Regions from separate parts of the Amycolatopsis thailandensis genome, predicted to be linked through region 2. Evidence: riboswitches for the same ligand, from Rfam matches in the RefSeq annotation. Region 2 holds a riboswitch; each other region holds the start of a gene.
The links. Region 2 has a riboswitch for S-adenosylmethionine ahead of thrC (threonine synthase). Riboswitches for the same ligand answer to the same signal wherever they lie in the genome.

Region 1 (6,951 bases), on a different contig from region 2:
CCAGCCAGGGCTCGGGTGCACGGCGACACCGACCGGCTTCGCGATCACCACGATGTCGTCGTCGTCGTGCAGGATCTTCATGCCCTCGACGGGTTCCGCGACCACTTCGATCGCCGAGGCCGGATCGGGCAGCGTCACTTCGAGCAGCCCGCCGGCGGACAGCCGGTCCGACTTCCCGGCAGGCCTGCCGTCGAGGAAGATCTCGCCGGATTCGGCCAGTTCCGCCACGACGGTGCGGGAAAGTCCCAGCAGTTTCGCCAATCCCGCGTCGACGCGCATGCCGTCGAGCCCGTCGGGAACGGGCAACATCCGCGCGCTCATTCGCTCGCCGCCTTCTTCTTGTCCTTCGTGGACGATCCGTCGTAGTCCTTGCCCAGCAAGGAGAGGATCACGATGAGCACGCCGCCGACGCAGATCGCGGAGTCGGCGACGTTGAAGATCGCCCAGCCCTGCCCGTTCGGCGCGAACGCGGAGATCATGTCGACCACGTGCCCCTGGAGCGGGCCGGGGGCGCGGAAGATCCGGTCGGTCAGGTTGCCGAGCGCGCCGGCCAGCACCAGGCCGAGGCCGATCGCCCAGCCGACCGAACGCAGCCGCCGGGCCAGCCAGACGATGGCGACCACGACGGCGACCGCGACCAGCGCGAGCACCCAGGTCAGCCCGGTCGCCATCGAGAAGGCGGCACCGGGGTTGCGCACCAGCTGGAAGTACACCAGCCCGCCGAGGAACTCGACCGGCTGCTTGCCCTCCAGCGTCGACACGGCGATCTGCTTGGTGAGGAGGTCGATCCCCCACAGCACCGCGGCGACGACGAACACGACGGCGACGCGCTTTTTGGGCAGCGGCGGCGCCGGTGGCGCGGTTTCGGGCTCTGTGCTCACTCCCCCATTGTCCACGGAGCGTGCTCAGGTCTCCTCGGCGGCCGCCTTCGGCCTGCTCAGCAGTGCCGCGAACGCCCCGGCGAGCGCGACCAGCGAAGACAGCACCAGCGCGAACTGCCCCCGCGCGAGCACGACGGCGCAGAGCACGAACGCGGCGGCCACAACCAGTACGAGCACGCTGCGGTCCAGCCAGGCGAGCGCGACCAGGCCCAGTGTCAGCAGGATCGCGCTCCGCGCGTCGCCGTCGATTTCGAATTCCCAGAAACCGACCAGATCCGCCAGCGGGATCGCGACCATTCCCCCGACAGCGATCAGGGCGACCTTCCACCACGGCGTGGTCTTCGCCCGGATCGCGTAGAACAGCACCGTGCCGAGGTAGACCGCGAGGACGGCGAACAGCCAGCCGTCGTTCCGGCCGAAGCCGGAGAACGACAGGTCGATCGCGGTCGCGGTCGCGCGGCTCATCTCCACGCCATAGAGCCCTTGATGCAGGCCCGGGCCGTGGTTGGGCGCGTAGGCGAACCATCCCCCGGGCGGGCCGGTGCCGACGGACGAGGCCACCACCACCAGCTGGGCGAATCCCAGCAACGCCAGCGGAAACCAGTAACGCGGTCGCTCGTTCCCCATGCGGGGTGAGGGTAGTGGGTCAGGCGCAGAACGGGGGAAGCTCCCGCGGATCGTTCTCCGGCACCCAGCGGCCCTCGGGCTTTTCGTACTGCCAGCGCGCGCCGCGGGCGACGATCTGGCGCAGCGCCAGGACGACCCGGTCCACGTGTTCGGTGGTGCTGCCGAGGCCGAGGCTGACCCGGACGGCCTGCTGCCCCGTCGAACCGGCGGCGGCGATCAGCCGCTTGGTCGCCACGTGCGCGCAGAAGGCACCGTCACGGACGCCGATGCCGTACTCCGCGGAAAGAACCGCGGCGAGCCAGCCCGGTTCGAAGCCATCGACGACGAAGCTGAGCGTGCCGACCCTGTCGACCGGGGCGTCGAACAGCCGAAGCTCGGCGAATCCGGGGATACCGGCGAGACCGCGACGCAGCCGCGCCAGCAGTTCGTCCTCGTGGGAGACGATCGCTTCCCAGTTTTCGGCGAGCGTCTCGCAGGCGACACCGAGCGCGTAGACACCGACGGTGTTGGGGGAACCGGCTTCGTGCCGCTCGGCGCCGGAGTTCCAGACCACGCCCAGATCTTCCGCGTCGCGGGTGACGAGCTTCGTCGCGCCACCACCGGCGAGGTACGGCTGGGCGGCGCGCAGCCAGTCGGCGCGGCCGATCAGCGCGCCGGCGCCGAAGGGCGCGTACAGCTTGTGGCCCGACAGTGCGACGTAATCGACGTCCAGTTCGCGAACAGAGATCTTGCGATGCGGCGCGAGCTGCGCCGCGTCGAGCGCGATCCGGGCGCCGTGCCGCCGCGCGACGGCGGCGATCTCCTTGACCGGCAACAGTTCCCCGGTCACGTTGGACGCGCCGGTGATGACGACCAGCCGCGGGCCCTGCGGGCAGTCCGCGAGAGCTTCGTCCACAGAGGACACAGCGGCGAGGCGGGTGCGCGGCGTCGAAATCCGGCGGACGTTCGGGCCCTTCCACGGCAGCAGCGCGGCGTGGTGGTCGGTGTCGAACACGACGACCGACGTGTGCTTCGGCAGGCTGCGGGCGAGAAGGTTGAAGGAATCGGTGGTGTTGCGGGTGAACACGACGGTGTCGGTCGACCGCGCGTCGACGAAGTCACGCAGGATCCCGCGCGTGCGCTCGTAAAGCTTGGTGGAGATCTGCGAGGCGAACCCGGCGCCGCGGTGGACGCTGGCGTACCAGGGGAGGAATTCGTCGACCGCGGCGCGGACCTTGTCCAGACAGGGAGCGCTCGCCGCGTGATCGAGGTTGGCGTACCCGATCTCGCCGCCGGTGACCAGCGGAACCCGCAGACCGGCACACGCCACCGTCGGAACTTCTTGCGAGACAACGGTTTCCGCGACGACGGCGGGGGCGTTCGTGCGTTCGAGAGCGAGAGTCATGGTCATCCTCCGGGCCAGGGGACCCGACAGAGGATCCCGCGCTTGCCCGTCGCACCACGCGACGAGCCAGGTCCTCACCCGGGGCACCCCACCGCGGAAGGAGGGTTGCCGGTCAGCTAGCCGGGGCTTGACGCTGACACTCGTGACCTACGAACGAAGTTAGCGGATGCACCGGCGATCAAGCCACCCCTTGTCCGGATGTTGAGACGCCGGTCACGCGTTCCGCAATCGAGGAGAACCGTTGCCCGGCGCCGCGCCGCGCCGGGCAACGGGAGGTCAGACGCGGAATCGGCCCGGCAACGGGACGACGGAACGCGAAGAGACCTCGGTCGCGGTACCGGAGTACTGATCGGTGCCCGCGGTGAACTGCCAGCCGCCGAAGGTCTTGCCGTCGACAGCTTCGCCGTAGGCCTCGGCGACCTTGGTCGAGACCTCGTCGTACGACATGCCGTTCCAATTGCCCGCGCCGACGCCGAAGTCGCGCGAGTCGCCGCCCTGCGCGGCGGCCGCGGGCAGGATCCACAGGGTGAAGTGCACGTGGGCGCCGGTGCTGCTCCCACCGCAGGGCAGCGCGTTGCCGGTCCGGCCGAGGGCGTCGCCGGGGGCGACCTTCTGGCCGTCGGCGACCGAAATGCGCTCCATGTGGTAGTAGCCGGTCCGCCAGCCGCCGTCGTGGTCGACGGTCACCCAGTCGCCGCCGTCGCAGTGCTGGATCCGGACGGTGCCGGCCAGCGGAGCGCGCACGGTCTTGTCGCCGGGACTGAAGTCGATGGCGTTCTTCACGCCGGAGTTCCCGTTGTCCGAGTGGATGCCCGCCGAGTAGACCGATTGGCCCGCGTCGAAGGGCAACCCGAACGCGGGGAAGGCGCCCGTCGCCGACGCCACCGGCGCGATGAGAACCACTCCGACGAGTGCGGCTGCGGCCCCCAGACCGGCGAACCGTGCAGGAAGTTTCGTCACCTTGCGTACTCCTTAACCCGTGACACTCACCCATTCGACGGAGTGGATTGCCGGGAAAGTAATCCAAAAGGAGTACAAAAGGGAAGAATTTTCTTAGATCAACCGACGAACAGCTGGTGCCGGTTCGTGACCTACTGGCCGGATTCGCCCTTCCACCTGGCGAGGCGTCCGGCGCGGTCGACGGCGCGGAGCCGTCGTTCGGCCGCGTCACGGGCGTCGGAGGTGGTCACGACGAGTAACTGGTCGCGTTCCTGGAGCCGGGTGTTCTTGTTGGGCGTGAAGCCGGCGCCGTCCCGGACGAGGAGGCTGATCGTCGCCCCCACCGGAAGCCGCAGTTCGGCCAGGTAGACGCCGTGCATCTTGGACCCGGCGTTGATCCGGACCTGGAGGAGTTCCGCGCCCATCTCGTCGAGGGGCGCGGAGTCGACGTCGATCTCGTGCGCTTCGGCGTGCTGAGCCAGGCCGAGCGCTTTCGCGAGCGGAGTCAGCGTCGCGCCCTGGAGCAGCGTCAGCACGATGACCAGCACGAACACCGCGTCGACCAGCTCCTGCGCGCCCGGCACCCCGGAAGACAACGGGATCAGCGCGAGCACGATCGGGACCGCCCCGCGCAAGCCCGCCCAGGACAGGAACACCTGTTCTCGCCAGGGGACCTTGAACGGCAGCGCCGAGAGCAGCACCGACAACGGCCGGGCCAGCAACAGCACGACCGCGCCCGCGACCAGGCCCTGGACCAGGCTTTCGAAGATCCTGCCCGGCGAGGCGAACAGGCCGAGCAGGACGAACAGCCCGATCTGCGCGAGCCACCCGAGCCCCTCGGCGAAGGACAGCGTGTCCGACCGGTGCGGCAGCTTCGAGTTCCCCAGCACCAGCGCCGCGACGTAGGTGGCGAGCAGACCCGAAGCGTGGGCGAGCTGCCCGCTCGAATACGCCACGACGCAGACCGCCATCGTGGCCAGCGGGTACAGACCGGTCGCCGGGAGCGCGGCCCGTCTCAGCGCCTGCGCCCCGATCCAGCCGAAGGCCAGGCCGATCACCAGACCGGCCGCGAGTTCGTAGACCACCAGCAGCGGCAGGGACCAGTCGATGGTCGTCCCCTCGGCGAGGACGACGACGGCGATGTAGGCCGGGGCGTCGTTGATCCCCGACTCGATCTCCAGCGCGCCGACGAGCCGCTTCCCGATCCCCGCCGATCTCAGCACCGAGAACACGGCGGCGGCGTCGGTCGAGGCCAGCACCGCGCCCCACAGCAACGCCATCCGCCAGTCCAGGCCCAGCAACCAGTGCAGCGCGGCGCCGGTGACCGCGATGCTCACCGCCACGGCCACTGTGGACAGTGCGATCCCGATACCCAGCGAGGGCTTCACAGCCGACCATCGGGTGGTGAGGCCACCTTCGGACAGGATCATCACCAGCGCGGCGAGGCCGAGGGACTGCGTGAGTTCGGGGTTGTCGTAATGGATGCCGAACCCGGCTTCGCCGAGCAGGACCCCCATCCCCAGGTACAGCAGCAGCGAGGGAAGGCCGACCCGGATCGACACCCGGACGGCGATCACGGCGACGAGAAGCACGGCACCGCCGGTACCGAGGATGAGCGGGAGCTGCTCCATGTCGCCTCCCGTCCGGTCGCCGTGAGGGCTCCAGAATAGTGAGGCGGCGGTCGTCACTCGATCGTGTACCGGTCGAAAACCGTCCGGTTGGCCTGTGTTACAGACTGTCCTTTACGGACGACGCAGGCCTGCCAGGTCGACACCGAGGTCCGCGAACGGTTTTTCCGCCGCAGGCAGGACTTTCACCGCGCGGTTGCCCTCACGCGACAACCAGCCGGCGCTCACTCCGTGAGACAGTAACGCCGCGGGGACACGACCCGCCAAATGATCACGGCGCACTGTCCAATCGAGACAGTCACGCAACATCGCCCGGCGGCCGTCGGCGATCTCCACCCCGAGCGCCCCGAGCACCTCGCGTCCGCGGGCGGTCAGCGTCAAGCCGTCGGCCTCGTCGATCAGCCCGGTGGTGAGCATCCCGTCCCGCAGCGCGACGCCGACCGTGCCGGCGAGGTGGTCGTAGCAGGTCCGGGCGAATTCGAGCCGCTTCACCCGGACCGACGAGCGCAATCCCTTCACCGGACGGTGTTCGGCGTGCTGCGCCAGATGCTCGATCAGTTCCGCCACCCGGGGGTCGGCTATCCGGACGTAGCTGTGCCTCCCCTGCTTGACCCGGACGACGAACCCCGCCTCGGTCAGTTTCGTCACGTGTTCGCTCGCCGTCGACGCCGCGACTTCGGCCGCCCCGGCCAGTTCGGTCACCGTCCAGGCACGCCCGTCGAGCAGCGCGAGGCACATCGACGCGCGACTCGGGTCGGCGAGCACGGCCGCGACCTCGGCCAAGGCGATCGTTTCCATGCGTCCACCGTAGAAGACCCACGGTTCGGCGAGCACCGAAACGTCAGCCTGCCAGGAACTTCGCCGCCAGCTGGACCGCGGGTTTGGAGTCGTTGGAACCTTCGAGCATGACGGCGAAAGCGACGTCCCCGCGATAGCCGACGAACCAGCCGTTGGCGTCGGCGCCCGAGCCGAACTGTGCCGTCCCTGTCTTGCCGAAGACGGCTCCGCTGCTCTTCAGCGCCTTCGCGGTCCCTGTCGTGCAGACCTCGCGCATCATCGCCCGGACCTGGTTCAGCACCCCGGCGGGCGGGGCCTGGTATCCGGCGTTGACCTTGGTCTCCAGCCCCTGCCACAGCTTCGGCACCACCGGCTTCCCGGTGGCGACCGTGGCCGCCATGAGCGCCGCGCCCAGCGGGCTGACCTGCACCTTCCCCTGCCCGATGCCGGCTTCGACCTTCTCGTCGCCGCTGCTCGACGGTTCCACCTTCCCGGTCTCGGTGGCCAGCCCCGGGATCTCGAAGTCCGCGTTGAGGCCGAGCTGCGTCGCCGCCTTCGCGAGACCGTCCGCGGGCAACTGCCCGGCGAGCCGTCCGAAGGTCGTGTTGCACGACGCGGCGAACGCGGTCTTCAGCGAAACGGTCCCCAGGTCGAACGCGTTCTCGTTCTTGAGCGTGCGGGTCCCGATCTGCTCACTGCCCGGGCAGGCCACCTG
Region 2 (6,951 bases):
TTGCCGTAGCCGTAGGCGGCGTCCTTGTGCACGATCGCCGAGAACGCGTCGACGGTTTCACCCTGCAAGAGGATGTCGACCTTGACCAGATCGGCGATCTGGTCGCCGCCCTCTTCGTAGTCGAGGGACGCGTAGCCGCGCGTGCGCGACTTCAGCGTGTCGAAGAAGTCGAAGATGATCTCCGCGAGCGGGATGTTGTAGCGGAGTTCGACGCGGTCCTCGGAGAGGTAGTCCATCCCCAGCAGCGTGCCGCGCTTGGCCTGGCACAGTTCCATGATCGTGCCGACGAACTCCGAAGGCGCCAGGATGCTCACCTTGGAGACCGGCTCGTGGACCTCGGAGATCTTCATCCCGGTCGGCCAGTCCGACGGGTTCGTCACCACGATCTCGCTCTTGTCCTCGAGCACGACGTTGTAGATGACGTTCGGCGCGGTGGAGATCAGGTCGAGGCCGAATTCGCGTTCGAGCCGGTCCCGCGTGATCTCCAGGTGCAGCAGGCCGAGGAAGCCGCAGCGGAACCCGAATCCGAGCGCCACGGAGGTTTCCGGCTCGTAGGCGAGCGCGGCGTCGTTGAGCTGGAGCTTGTCCAGCGCCTCGCGCAGCTCCGGGTAGTCCGAACCGTCGACGGGGTACAGGCCGGAGTACACCATCGGCTTCGGCTCGCGGTAGCCGGCGAGCGGCTCCTCGGCGCCCTTGCGCTCGGAGGTGACGGTGTCACCGACCTTCGACTGACGGACGTCCTTCACCCCGGTGATGAGGTAACCCACCTCACCGACCCCGAGCCCCTTGCTGGCCTTGGGCTCCGGCGAGATGATCCCGACCTCGAGCAGTTCGTGGGTGGCGCCGGTGGACATCATCTTGATCCGCTCGCGCGGCGTGATCTTGCCGTCGACGACCCTGATGTAGGTCACGACGCCCCGGTAGGTGTCGTAGACCGAGTCGAAGATCATCGCGCGGGCGGGCGCGTCCGCGTCGCCGACCGGCGGCGGGACCTGCTTCACGCACTCGTCCAGCAGCTCGGTCACCCCCACACCGGTCTTCGCCGACACGCGAAGCACGTCCGAAGGCTCGCAACCGATGATGTGCGCCAGCTCGGCCGCGTACTTGTCCGGGTCGGCCGACGGCAGGTCGATCTTGTTCAGCACCGGGATGATGTGCAGGTTCTTCTCGAGTGCGAGGTAGAGGTTCGCCAGCGTCTGCGCCTCGATCCCCTGCGCGGCGTCGACCAGCAGGATCGCCCCTTCGCAGGCCTCCAGCGCCCGGGAGACCTCATAGGTGAAGTCCACGTGGCCCGGGGTGTCGATCAGGTGCAGGACGTGGTCCTGACCGTCGACCTTCCAGGGCAGGCGCACGTTCTGCGCCTTGATGGTGATCCCGCGTTCCCGTTCGATGTCCATGCGGTCGAGGTACTGAGCGCGCATGGCCCGCTCCTCGACCACGCCGGTGAGCTGCAGCATCCGGTCGGCCAGGGTCGACTTGCCGTGGTCGATGTGCGCGATGATGCAGAAGTTCCGGATGAGCTCCGGGGGCGTGAAGGTCGTGTCGGCGAACGTCGTCAACGGGTTTCCTCGCGAAGGTCGGGGTGTGCCACCTCTATGCTCCCATGCCGCTCCGGGTGCGAGTGGGGGTCATCCCCGATGCGGCCCGTGGTGAGCTGTGGTGCCCTCGAAGTATGAGTACTTCACTGTCCCAAATGCTCGATCGCACGTTCGGCCATCCCAGGGGACTGCTCGGCCGGTTCGGTGGCCTGGCGATGGCGCACGGCAACGCTGCCACCGAACTTCGCGTCGTCGAACTGGCGTCGCTCGAGTCCGGCGAAACCGTCCTGGTCGTGGGTCCCGGCCCGGGTGTCGGCCTGCGGGCCGCGGCCGAGACCGCGGGTCGCGCGATCGGCGTCGACCCGTCCCCGGAGATGCTTTCCCGCGCCCGTCGGCGGTGCGGCGACGAAGTGGAGCTGAGACAAGGCACCGCGGACTCCACGGGCGAGCCGGACGAGAGCGTCGACGTGGTCCTGACCGTCAACAACGTGCAGCTGTGGGAGGACCGGGCGGCCGGGTTCGCCGAACTGTTCCGCGTGCTGCGACCCGGCGGCAGGCTGCTGCTGTCGTCGCACGAGAAGTGGCTGCCGGTGTCCCGGCACGAGCTGGCCGACGAAGCGGCGGCCGCCGGTTTCACCGACCTTCAGACCTGGACCTGGGATCCGCCGGGCTTCGGCGCTTCCCTCGCCGCTCAGCTGCGCGCGATCAAGCCCCGGACCTAGCGCGGGTCGGTGCGCAACGGATGCTCACGCGGCACCTCGACCAGCACGATCCTGGTGCCGTCCGGGTCGGCGATCCACGCTTCGTCCAGGCCCCAGGGCTCACGGCGTGCGCCACGGACCGGGTCCAAGCCCTTCGCGGCGAGCTCTTCGAGCGCCGCGGGCAGGTCCCGGACCTGGAGCCACAACGCGACGTCGGGAGTCGGACCGGTCTTCCCGGTGCCGACGATCTCGATCGACCCGTTCCCGGCGAAGAACACCGTCCCGCCGGGGAACTCCTTGTCGATCGCGAGGCCCAGGGTGTCCCGATAGAACGCCGTCGACACGTCGAGGTCCTTCGGGTGGATCAGCACCCTGCTGCTCAGCACGTCCATGGCTCATCCCTACCGGATGGGTTCAGGCCATCGCAATCGCGGTGATCCCCGCCAGCACGACCGCCGACCCGACCAGCCGGCGGGCGGCGTTCGACTCTCCCAGGACCAGCCAGGCGGCCACGCCGCCCAGGACGATGCTCAGCTCCCGCGCGGGTGCGACGAGGCTCACCGGGGCGATCTGGAGGGCGTAGAGGACCAGCAGGTAGGCGAAGGGGGAGAACAAGCCGACGATGAGGATTTCGCGCTTGTGCTCACGCCAGAGCCACGAAACCTCTTCTCGGTCCTTCAGCGCGTACGGCGCCATGAGCAGGCTCTGCACGATCGCGCCGGTTCCGAAGTAGATGATCGGCGGGACACCGAGACCGGTGACCGAATGCGCGTCCCACAGTGTGTAGGCGGCGATCGTGAGCCCGGTCAGCAGGCCGTACAGGACTCCTTTGCGGCGAGCGATGCGAGCAGCCTCGTCGGCATGGGCCTGCCCTCGCCCGCTGCCGATGACCAGCACCCCGGCGACCACCAGGAACGCGCCCACCAGGCCCAGTACCCCCGGCCGCTCGCCGAGCAGCACGACGGCCGCGAGCACCGAGATCAGTGGCCCGGTCCCGCGGGCGACGGGATACACGACGGACAGGTCACCGACGGCGTACCCCCGCTGGAGGACGACCCCATAGGTGACGTGGAACACCGCGGTGACCGCGGCGGCGAGCAGCCAGGTCCACTGTGGACGTTGCGGCTCGACGACCAGCGACACCGCCATGACGGGGATGAGCAGGACCGCGGAGAAGCTGTAGTAGGCCCAGACGAACCGGGCCCCGCCGCGGCGGATCCGCTTGGCGGCCAGGTTCCAGCCCGCGTGGATGACGGCGGCGACGATGACGAAGGACAGGGCGGTGACGTTCACGACGGACCTTTCACGTTTTCCGCGCATGCGGAAAACACCGGTCCTCCAGGCTTTTGTCCCGTCAGATGAACGGCGGCGCTTCCGGCCCCGCCGATGGTGCCGCTCGGACCTGTCCCACCTGCCCTGATTGTGTGTTTCGCGGAACGGGCAGGCGGCGGAACCCTAGGCACTACGATCTTCACCGTACCTCAACCACTCCTCCGGAGGCGGCCGCGATCCGTCCCGGGGCGGCTGTTAAGCTTGCCCTTCACCGTTGTGTGGCATTCCGTCATGGAGGAAACCCGCGCCGCTTTCACGAGCGCGCAGGGCCGGTCACAGCGCGGCGGTGAAACCACCGAGAGATACAAGAGGAGCGCCCCCGTGGCCAACATCAAGTCGCAGATCAAGCGCATCACCACCAACGAAAAGGCGCGTCAGCGCAACCAGGCGATCCGGTCCTCGGTGAAGACCGCGATCCGCAAGTTCCGCGAGGCCGCCGACGCCGGCGACAAGGCCAAGGCCCTGGAGCTGCAGAAGGACGCGGCCAAGAAGCTGGACAAGGCCGTGACCAAGGGCGTTCTCCACGCCAACCAGGCCGCGAACAAGAAGTCCGCGCTCGCGAAGCGCGCGAACTCTCTTTAATCGCGCGCAGCGCGATCTAATCGCGCGCTGACGTAAACGCGCCGAAGGGGCGTCGATCCGCTTCCCACTCACGTGGGGCGGAGAGGCGCCCCTTCATCGCGTTTACGTGGGCCTTCGGCCCGAAAGAGGGCGCGCGACCGGTGAAGTCTCGCCGTCGCGCTGGCGCACTTCCGGCGAGACGAGTCCGCCGGTCCCGGTTCGTGGGCGCGTTGATCGTCGGGCTCGGTCCAGTGAGCGTTTGAGCAGTGGGCGTGGTCCGGTAGGTGCTAGCGGCTGGTGCCGTGGGCGTCGACTACCTCCAGGACGGCGCGTTCCAGCGCGTACTCCGGATTGGCCGCGACCCCCTTGACCTCGGCGTTGAGCCTCGCGACGACCCGCATCGCGGTGGCGAGGCCGTCCTGCCCCCAGCCGCGGGCCTGCCCCTGCGCCTTGCGGACCTTCCACGGCGGCATCCCCAGCTCGCCTGCCATCTGGTTCGGGTTCCCGCGACCGGCACCCGACACCCGCGCGATCGTCCGGACGGCGTCGGCGAGGGCGTCCGCGACCAGAACGTGGGGAACACCCAGCTGCATCGCCCAGCGCAACGACTCCAGCGCCGCCGTCCTGTCACCGGCGACGGCCTTCTCGGCGACGGCGAACCCGTTCACGTCCGCGCGGCCCCGGTGATAGCGCCGGACCGCCTGCTCGTCGACGGTGCCACCGGCGTCCGCGACGAGCTGGGTCGCGGCCGACGACAACTCGCGCAGATCCGAGCCGACGGCGTCGATCAGCGCGAGCACGGCCGCGCCGTCGATCTTCCCGCCGACCCGGCGGACCTCGTTGCGGACAAAGGATTCCCGCTCGGCGGCCTTGGTCAGTTTCGGGCACTCGACGACCTCCGCCCCGGCCTTCTTCAAGGCAGCGGGAAGCGCCTTCGCGGCCTTGCTCCGGCCACCTCCGCTGTGCACGACGACGAGCACGATGCCGTCGGCGGGCGCCTTGACGTAGGCCATCACCCCGTCGGAAAGCTCCTGCGAGATGTCGTGCGCGGATTCGAGGACGATCACCCTGCCCTCGGCGAACAGCGAGGGGCTGACCATCTCCGCGAGGGCGGGAACTGTGAGGTCCGACACCCGGATACGGGTGAGATCCGCCGTCGGATCGGCCGCTTTGGCCGCGTCCGAAGCGGCGCGGACCGCGCGTTCGATCAGCAGCTCTTCCTCACCGAGAACCAGGACCAGCGGCGATGGGGCGGAAGCTTGCGTCGTCACGATGACGATCCTGCCACTCGTCCTCTCGTGTGCTTTGTCCGGTGATGTGTTCCGGGCACGGTGGCCCCACCTGAGCCTCATGTCGTACGGTGTTGGCGAGGCGACGCGATCATTCGCGTGCCGACAATCGAATACCGCTCATCCAGAGGGGCAGAGGGAACGGCCCGATGAAGCCCCGGCAACCGGCGTCAGCCTGTCATCCCGCGATCGCGGGGTAGCTGACGAACACGGTGCCAATTCCGGCCCGCCACCGGCGGGGCAGATGAGGAAAGGAACCTCGCGATGACCGCAACCCTCGGCACGACCTCCACCACCAAGACCCCGGATCTCGGACCGGCCGTCGAACTGGTGTCGAAGGAAGAGGGACACCGGCAGCCGCTCGCCCCCGAATTCGTTTCCGCCGAAGACTTCTCGCCGCTCGAGGTCGCCTACGACTTCGGCCGTGTGCGCCGCGAGGACATCGAAGCCGGGCCGAAGAACATCTGGCGCTACAAGAAGCTCCTGCCCGTCCCCTCGAACGTCGAAGAAATCCCCAACACCGAACCCGGCGCCACCCGGCTCATCCAGGCCGACAGGCTCGCGAAAGCCTTGGGCGTCAAGAAGGTCTGGGTCAAGGACGACACCGGCAACCCCACTCACTCGTTCAAGGACCGCGTGGTCGCCGTCGCCCTGGCCGCCGCCCGTGAGTTCGGGTTCGACGTACTCGCCTGTCCGTCGACCGGCAACCTGGCCAACGCGGTCGCCGCCGCGGCGGCCCGCGCAGGCTGGCGGTCGGTCGTGCTCATCCCGAAGACCCTCGAGCGCGCCAAGATCCTCACCACCGCCGTGTACGACGGCGACCTGATCGCGGTCGACGGCAACTACGACGACGTGAACCGGCTCGCCACCCAGCTCGCCGCCGAGCAGGAGAGCTGGGCGTTCGTCAACGTGAACGTCCGGCCCTACTACTCCGAAGGCTCCAAGACGCTGGCCTTCGAGGTCGCCGAGCAGCTCGGCTGGCGGCTGCCCTCGCAGATCGTGGTGCCGATCGCCTCCGGTTCCCAGCTCACCAAGGTGGACAAGGGATTCCGCGAGTTCGGGCAGCTCGGCCTCGTGGACGAAACGCCGTACAAGGTGTTCGGCGCGCAGGCCACCGGCTGCTCCCCTGTCTCGACGGCCTTCCGCGCGGGCCACGACGTCGTCCAGCCGGTCAAGCCGGACACGATCGCCCGGTCGCTGGCGATCGGCAACCCGGCCGACGGCCCCTACGTCCTCGACGTGGTCAACCGCACCGGTGGCGCGATCGAAGACGTCACCGACGAAGAGGTCGTCGAGGGCATCCGGCTGCTCGCCCGTACCGAAGGCATCTTCACCGAGACCGCCGGCGGGGTCACCGTCGCGACGGCGAAGAAGCTCATCGAGACCGGCAAGCTCAACCCGGACGAGGAGATCGTGCTCCTGATCACCGGTGACGGCCTCAAGACCCTCGACGCCGTCGAGGACAAGATCGGGCCGAAGGCCACCGTCAGCGCCTCGGCCGACGCGGTCCGCGAGGCTCTCGGCATCTGA
Region 3 (6,951 bases), on a different contig from region 2:
ACGGGACAGTTCCTTCTGCGCAGCCCGCTGTTCCGCGGCGCTTTTCTTGGGCGCGGAGCCCTGTCCGTTACCCGGCTTCCGCTCGCCACCGGCCTTCTCGAGGCTCTTGGCGCGCCGATCCAGGTACTCCTCGATGCCGCCCGGCAGGTGGGTCACCTGCCCCTCCCCGAACAAGGCGACGATGGTGTCGCAGACCCGTTCCACCAGGTACCGGTCGTGCGAAACGACGACGAGGCTGCCCGGCCACGAATCGAGCAGATCTTCCAGCTGCTGCAAGGTGTCGATGTCGAGATCGTTCGTCGGTTCGTCGAGCAGCAGCACGTTGGGCTCGGCCATCAAGAGCCGGCACAGCTGCAGACGGCGCCGTTCACCACCGGAAAGATCTTCGACAGGCGTCCACTGCCTCGCCTGCGGGAACCCGAGCTTTTCGGCCAGCTGCGAAGCGGAAAGCTCCTGCTTGCCGAACACGACCCGCCCTGAGACCTCTTCGATCGCCTGGAGCACGCGCAGGTCACCCGGCAGATCGTCGAGCTCCTGCCGCAGATGCGCGAGGCTGACCGTTTTGCCCTGGATGCATCGCCCGGTCTCGGGCTCTCTGTCACCGCCCAGCAGCTTGAGCAGCGTCGTCTTGCCCGATCCGTTGACGCCGACCAGGCCGATCCGGTCGCCGGGCCCGATCCGCCACGTGACGTGGTCGAGCAGGGTGCGGTCGCCGACGGTCAACGTGGCGTCTTCGATCTCCAGCACGGTCTTGCCCAGCCGCCGACGGGCGAACGCCTGCAGTTCGACCGAATCACGCGGCTCCGGCACGTCGGAGATCAAGGCCTCCGCCGCCTCGACGCGATAGCGCGGCTTCGAGGTCCTGGCCTGAGGACCGCGACGCAGCCACGCGAGCTCCTTACGCGCCAGATTCTGCCGTTTCTCTTCGGCTGTCGCTGCCAGCCTGGCCCGCTCGGCCCGCGCGAAGATCCAGTCCGCGTAGCCACCTTCGTACTGCTCGACACGACCGTTGGTGACCTCCCAGGTCACACTCGCGACCGTGTCGAGGAACCACCGGTCGTGGGTGACGACCACAACGGCGATCTTGCGGTTGAGCAGGTGATCCGCGAGCCACCGCACACCTTCGACGTCGAGGTGGTTGGTCGGTTCGTCGAGGACCACGAGATCCAGTTCACCGGTGAGGGCGGCCGCCAGTGCCACCCGGCGGCGTTCGCCACCGGACAAGTTCGCCGTCGCCTTTTCGAGGCCGAGGGCGGTGATCCCCAGACCATCCATAATGGACCTGACACGCGCGTCAGCGGCCCACTCGTGCTCTGCTCCGTAGCGCTCCAGCACGACATCGCCGACCGTGCTGCCGACCGGGAGTTCGGTCCGCTGAGTGACCACGGCCATCCGCAGGCCGCGGACTTGACTCACCCGGCCCGTATCCGGCTCGCTGATCCCCGCGAGGACCTCCAGCAGGGTCGTCTTCCCGCCCCCGTTGAGACCGACGACGCCGATGCGCTGCCCCTCCGCCACACCGAGCGAAACACCGTCGAGCAGCGGGCGCACCCCGAAGGACTTGCTCACCGACTCCAGGTTGACCAGGTTGGCCATGCCTCAGCCGATCCTTTCCCAAAAAGCTTGCACCACAACGAATTTGTCGATGTCCTTTTCGGACACCCTCACGCGTGCACCCGAGGCGGCGCCGGCCGCGGCGCGTCGTCCCCGCCTACCAGCCGGGCCCCGGGAACCGGTCCGTGCGCGACGCGAACCGTGCGACAGACCCCCGCCCCGGACAACTCCGCGGCGACCTCGACGGCCGACTGGGCGTCCGCGCAGAGGAAGGCACAGGTCGGCCCCGACCCGGACACGGTGCCAGCGAGCGCACCCGCGTTGACTCCCGCTCGCAACGTGCGTCGCAGCCCTGGACGCAACGAAACAGCGGCCGCCTGCAAGTCGTTGCCGAGCAGCAGGGCCAGCTGACGCGGGTCACCGGACGCCAGCGCCTCGACCACCGGAGTGTGCGAACCGATCCGCGGCGGGTTGCCCTCTTCACGCAACCTGTCCAGTTCTCCGAACACCCGCGGCGTCGAAAGACCGCGCTGGTCGAAGGCCAGGACCCAATGGAACGTATGCCGAGACAAGACCGGCACCAGCTGCTCGCCCCGGCCGGTACCCAATGCCGTCCCGCCGTAGAGCGCGAAAGGAACATCGCTGCCGAGCTTCGCGGCGATACCCGCCAGTTCGTCTCGGGAGATATCGAGCTTCCAAAGCGAGGCGAGTCCCACCAGGGTCGCGGCCGCGTCCGCACTGCCTCCGGCCATCCCGCCCGCTACCGGGATCCCTTTGCGAAGCACCACCCGGACCTTGGACTCACCGTCCGCTTTGCCGACGTGAGCCGCCAGAGCCTGCGCCGCCTTCCAGGCGAGATTGTTGGCGCCGGTCGGTACGACACCTTCACCTTCGCCATAGACCTCGACGCCGGGGTCCTCGGTGACCGCGACGGTCACCTCGTCGGTCAGGGAAAGCGCCTGGAACACGGTCACCAGCTCGTGATAGCCGTCCGGGCGTACGTCACCGACCGACAGGTGCAGGTTGACCTTGGCGGGAACCCTGACGGTTACTGGGGGCGGTACGACGGCGAGCACGACTCAAGCCTACGTGGCCGCTCCACTTGTGCCGTCACCAGGAGAAAAGAGAACAGGACGAGTCAGACACCGACGGGCCGCCCCGGACGGATTTCGTCCTGAGCGGCCCGTTCGTGGAGAAATCAGGCAGCGACGCCCTGCGGTCCGCGGACCGGGTGGGTCACGTGGCCGCCGCGTTCGGCGATCCACGCGAGGGCGGCGTCCGCGCGCTCACCGCGCACACCGAGACGGAACCGGCCCACCGGCGTGTCGCCGATCCGGGTCAGGCCGCCCCCGATGGTGGCGAGTTCGACGTCGAAGCGACCGGCGGCCTCGGGAAGCAGCGCGCCGACCGAAGCGAATCCGACGAGCACGACGTCCACGGCGCGGTCGTATTTCGAGGCTTGCGCCCGGCCGGTCTCGATCGAGGGCAGCAGCGCCTGCGCGGTCCGGCTGTTCGGGTCGGAGACCAGGTCGAGCACGGATCCGCGTTCGATGATCGCCCCGGCTTCGAGGACCGCGACGTCGTCGCAGACACGACGGACGACGCCGGCGTCGGGAGTGGTGAGCAGCACGGTGACCCCGAGCTCGGCGCGTGCCCGGTCGAGCACGGTCAGGACCGCGCCGGACTCCTCGGGCTGCACACCCGAGGTGGGGTCGTCGGCCAGGAGCACGGACGGCCCGGCGGCCAGGGCCTTGGCGATGGCCACTCGGCGCAGCTGCCCCTCGGACAGTTCACCCGGCCGCTGCCCGGCCCGCGGCGTGAGTCCGACCAGGTCGAGCAGGTTTCCGACCCGGTTGCGACGCTGCGGCCCGTCGAGGCCGAGCTGCTCGAGCGGCGACGCGATGTTGCCGGCGATGGTGCGTTCGGCGAGCAACTCCGGTTTGGTGCTCACGACACCGACCTGGCGGCGGATTTCGCGCAGACGGCGTCCGTCGAGGGTCCCGGTGTTGAGGCCGTCGAGGCGGACGACACCACGGTCGGGGCGCTCCTGGAGCCCGATGCAACGAGCGAGGGTCGACTTGCCGGAGCCGGCCGGACCGACGACTCCGAACAGCGAGCCCGCCTGGATGTCCACGCTCACATCGCGCAGGGCGACGACGGGATTTCCGTTGAGGGGAAAGGATTTGGACAGGTTTTCGACAGTGATCACGAAAGGCTCCATGCAAATGGGGCGCCGCTTCTTTCGAGCGCGCCGACCGTCACCGAGTGACCGTCCGGAACGGACGGGATTCAGAGGTAAGGGAAAAGACTCAGGCAGTAACGGTGGAGCGTCGACACGCACTTACCGTGCGGCGACCTTCGTCGACTACACGTCGCCTGGTCAGCAGGAGCGGGTGGGTGACCCTGTTCATTAGGCACAGCCTCCATCGGTCCTGGCGGTAGCACCTGCCCCGTGGAGGGTGGTTGCTGCGACTTCGGCGAGCCAGGTCTCTCAGTCGCTCGGGATGGCTCACTGAGTAAAACCGATCCCACTGGATGAAAGCAAGCACGTAGTCGCAGATCACACGTCTGGTCGCGTCCACGATACAGGATCGGCTATCCATATTTTGAGACAGCACCAGATGCATTTGTGCTATGGCGATGCCGCTGCCTGCGAAGACAGCTCTGGATCAAGTAGATCCAGGAGAGGATTTACGCAGTCTTGCTGACATCGACCGGACCGCGTTCGGCGCGGTACCGGTCACACCTGCGACATGTGGTCAGCCAGCCGCGGCGGCGATCCGGGCGAACTGGTGGACGTCCAGCTGCTCCCCGCGGGTCTTGGGGTCGATACCCGCCTTCTCGAGCAACTCGCCCGCGCGTTCGGCGGAACCCGCCCATGACGCCAACGCCGCGCGCAAAGTCTTTCGACGCTGCGAGAAGGCGGCATCGACCACCGCGAACAACTGTTTCCGCTCCACGGACGACACCACGTCGCCCCGCTCGAAAGCGACCAGCGCGGAGTCCACGTTCGGAACGGGCCAGAAGACCGCGCGGGGCACCGCCGCGACCTTGCGCGCCTTGCCGTACCACGCGAGCTTGACGCTGGGGACGCCGTAAGTCCGGCTCCCCGGCCCTGCCGCCATTCGGTCGGCGACCTCGGTCTGGACCATTACGAGACCACTGGTCAGCGATGGCAGCTCGGCGAGCAGGTGAAGCACGACGGGAACGGCGACGTTGTACGGCAGGTTCGCGACGAGCGCGGTCGGCCGCGCAGGCAGGTCGGCCGCCGTGATCCGCAGAGCGTCCGCCCCGACGACCGTCAGCCTTTCGGCGCCTCCCCGTTCGGCCGCGGTGTTCGGCAGCCGTCCGGCCAGCACGGGGTCGATTTCGACCGCGACGACCTCGGCTCCGGTCGCGAGCAGCCCGAGGGTCAACGAGCCGAGGCCCGGCCCGACTTCCAGCACGACGTCGCCTTCGCCGACCCCTGAAAGGTCGACGATGCGGCGCACCGTGTTGGGATCGTGCACGAAATTCTGGCCGAGCTTCTTGGTCGGACGCACGTCCAGCTCGGCCGCCAGCGCCCTGATCTCCGCAGGCCCGAGCAGTTCAGTCACCCGACGATCGTAACCAGCCCCCGCGAGCCGCGACTGGCGGCCGCGACTCGCCCCCACCACCCTTCCGACGGTTTCTATCTGCCCGCGTTCCACTTCAGGGTGATGGGCGCAATTTCGGTCTGCCGGAGCGTAATGATCATCCACCCGATCGATACCGTGCATTCGTTCGACTCTGGCCCGACAATCGAGGGATGACCAGCACAAACATCCCCAAGGCCTTCCCGCTCAACCTGCCGGAAGGTGACGCCGATCTGCTCCTCGACGAGTTGCAGTCACGGCTATGCGAAGGGCGGCGCCTCGCCGCCGAAGTCGGCCAGATCCTGGCCGAGATCGAGTCACGTGGTGTCCGGGAGCTTTACGGATTCAACTCGATCGCCGTCTTCTACGAACATGTGGCCCGGGTCCCCAGAGCGGAGGCTCAGAAGGTGACCGGTCGTGCACTGGCGCTCAACTCGAGACGTGCGCGCGACGGCACATCGACTCGACCCGTCGCGCCTTTGACCGGAGTCACAGCCGCTACGGGCGTACTGGCCGAAGCCGGCATCGACCGGATCGTCACTGTCCTGAAGAAGCTGCCCGACCACGTCACCGCGAGCGCGCGATCCGAGGCCGAGAAGGATCTGGTCGATCTCGCCAGCGTCGCGAGACCTCGCGACATCACAGTGGCCGGAACAGACCTGCTCGCGCTTCTCGACCCGGACGGGAGCACCACGGAGGATCCCGCCCCGAAACGCGAACGAAGCGAATTCTGGTTACGGCAGAAACGAACCGGCCGCTGGGACATGCGCGGCAACCTCGATCCGGAGACAGGCGCCCGACTGAACGCGCTCATGGTGCCGCGGGCGTATCCAGCCCCGAACGGGGAAGCCGACGACCGCACACCGGCCGAGAGACGCGGTGACGCCTTCACGGAGATCGTCGATCTCGCGGAAAGTGAACCGGATGTCCCCTTGCCTCGGCAGGCCCCTGAACAAGGCACCGGGCAGTCTCAGCCCCCTGAGCCGGTCAAGAGACCCGAACACAACCCCAAGGCCACCCCGGTACGGCCGAAGAGCTATCCAAGCCCGCACCGCGGCCACAGTGGCGTACGAGAGGGCGCTGCGACCGAACGCTCCCAGAACGTGGCCCGCATACGACCCACACGCTGGTGGACACGGCTGTCGAAACCGAGAGCCGAAAACGCTGTGCCGCCGCAGAAGCCTTTAACGGCCTGAAGGCCACCTTGCGGGCGGAACCCACACGATGACCTTCAGGAAAGGAGGACTTAGCAGGCGTCAGGCCTTCTTGCCGCAGTGCGGCCAAGCGCCGTAGCCGCCACGGCTGTCGCGAACCTTCTCGGCGACGGCGATCTGCTGGGCCTTGCTGGCCTGGTGCGGGTACGCGGCGTACTGATCGCCACCGTAGGCGTCCCAGGTGCTCTTGTTGAACTGCAGGCCACCGTAGTAGCCGTTGCCGGTGTTGGCGGCCCAGTTGCCGGTCGACTCGCACTGCGCGATGCGGTCCCAGGCACCAGCGTCACCGATGACCGGGTCGGCGGGCTTCTTCGTACCGACCTTGACGATCTTGGGCTTGGCCTCGGTGATGACCTCTTCCGAGACCTTCTCGCGGCCGACCTCTTTGCCGTTGCGCTTGGTGACCTTGTAGGTCACGGTCTTCTGGCCCGGGGTGCCCGGGTCCTCGACCTTGGTCTTGCCCTTTTCGAGCTCCGGGTCGTCGACCTTCTGCTCGGGCGGAGCGATTTCCTCGTTCTGCTTGACCATGGTGACGCCGGTCCGGCTGATGTGGACCTCGGCGCCGTCGA

Region 1: another riboswitch for S-adenosylmethionine. It lies ahead of ACFWMR_RS14250 (aminotransferase class V-fold PLP-dependent enzyme); the one in region 2 lies ahead of thrC (threonine synthase).
Region 3: another riboswitch for S-adenosylmethionine. It lies ahead of ACFWMR_RS15965 (methionine ABC transporter ATP-binding protein); the one in region 2 lies ahead of thrC (threonine synthase).

What each region holds. Positions count from the first base shown of each region.
Region 1 is NZ_JBHXJK010000029.1:24,624-31,574, reverse strand. Features, by position in the region: gene ACFWMR_RS14265 (RluA family pseudouridine synthase) at 1-321, opposite strand, end outside; gene lspA (signal peptidase II) at 318-881, opposite strand; gene ACFWMR_RS14255 (hypothetical protein) at 906-1,508, opposite strand; gene ACFWMR_RS14250 (aminotransferase class V-fold PLP-dependent enzyme) at 1,528-2,892, opposite strand; SAM riboswitch class IV at 2,926-3,040, opposite strand; gene ACFWMR_RS14245 (M23 family metallopeptidase) at 3,169-3,852, opposite strand; gene ACFWMR_RS14240 (potassium/proton antiporter) at 3,984-5,462, opposite strand; gene ACFWMR_RS14235 (ArsR/SmtB family transcription factor) at 5,574-6,257, opposite strand; gene ACFWMR_RS14230 (penicillin-binding transpeptidase domain-containing protein) at 6,301-6,951, opposite strand, start outside.
Region 2 is NZ_JBHXJK010000071.1:38,970-45,920, forward strand. Features, by position in the region: gene lepA (translation elongation factor 4) at 1-1,559, opposite strand, end outside; gene ACFWMR_RS26120 (class I SAM-dependent methyltransferase) at 1,673-2,260, shown strand; gene ACFWMR_RS26125 (VOC family protein) at 2,257-2,631, opposite strand; gene ACFWMR_RS26130 (EamA family transporter) at 2,654-3,559, opposite strand; gene rpsT (30S ribosomal protein S20) at 3,893-4,153, shown strand; gene holA (DNA polymerase III subunit delta) at 4,420-5,403, opposite strand; SAM riboswitch class I at 5,539-5,672, shown strand; gene thrC (threonine synthase) at 5,686-6,951, shown strand.
Region 3 is NZ_JBHXJK010000034.1:7,185-14,135, forward strand. Features, by position in the region: gene ACFWMR_RS15955 (ABC-F family ATP-binding cassette domain-containing protein) at 1-1,596, opposite strand, end outside; gene ACFWMR_RS15960 (4-(cytidine 5'-diphospho)-2-C-methyl-D-erythritol kinase) at 1,665-2,630, opposite strand; gene ACFWMR_RS15965 (methionine ABC transporter ATP-binding protein) at 2,753-3,763, opposite strand; SAM riboswitch class I at 3,975-4,065, opposite strand; gene rsmA (16S rRNA (adenine(1518)-N(6)/adenine(1519)-N(6))-dimethyltransferase RsmA) at 4,314-5,150, opposite strand; gene ACFWMR_RS15975 (DUF222 domain-containing protein) at 5,342-6,364, shown strand; gene ACFWMR_RS15980 (transglycosylase family protein) at 6,425-6,951, opposite strand, start outside.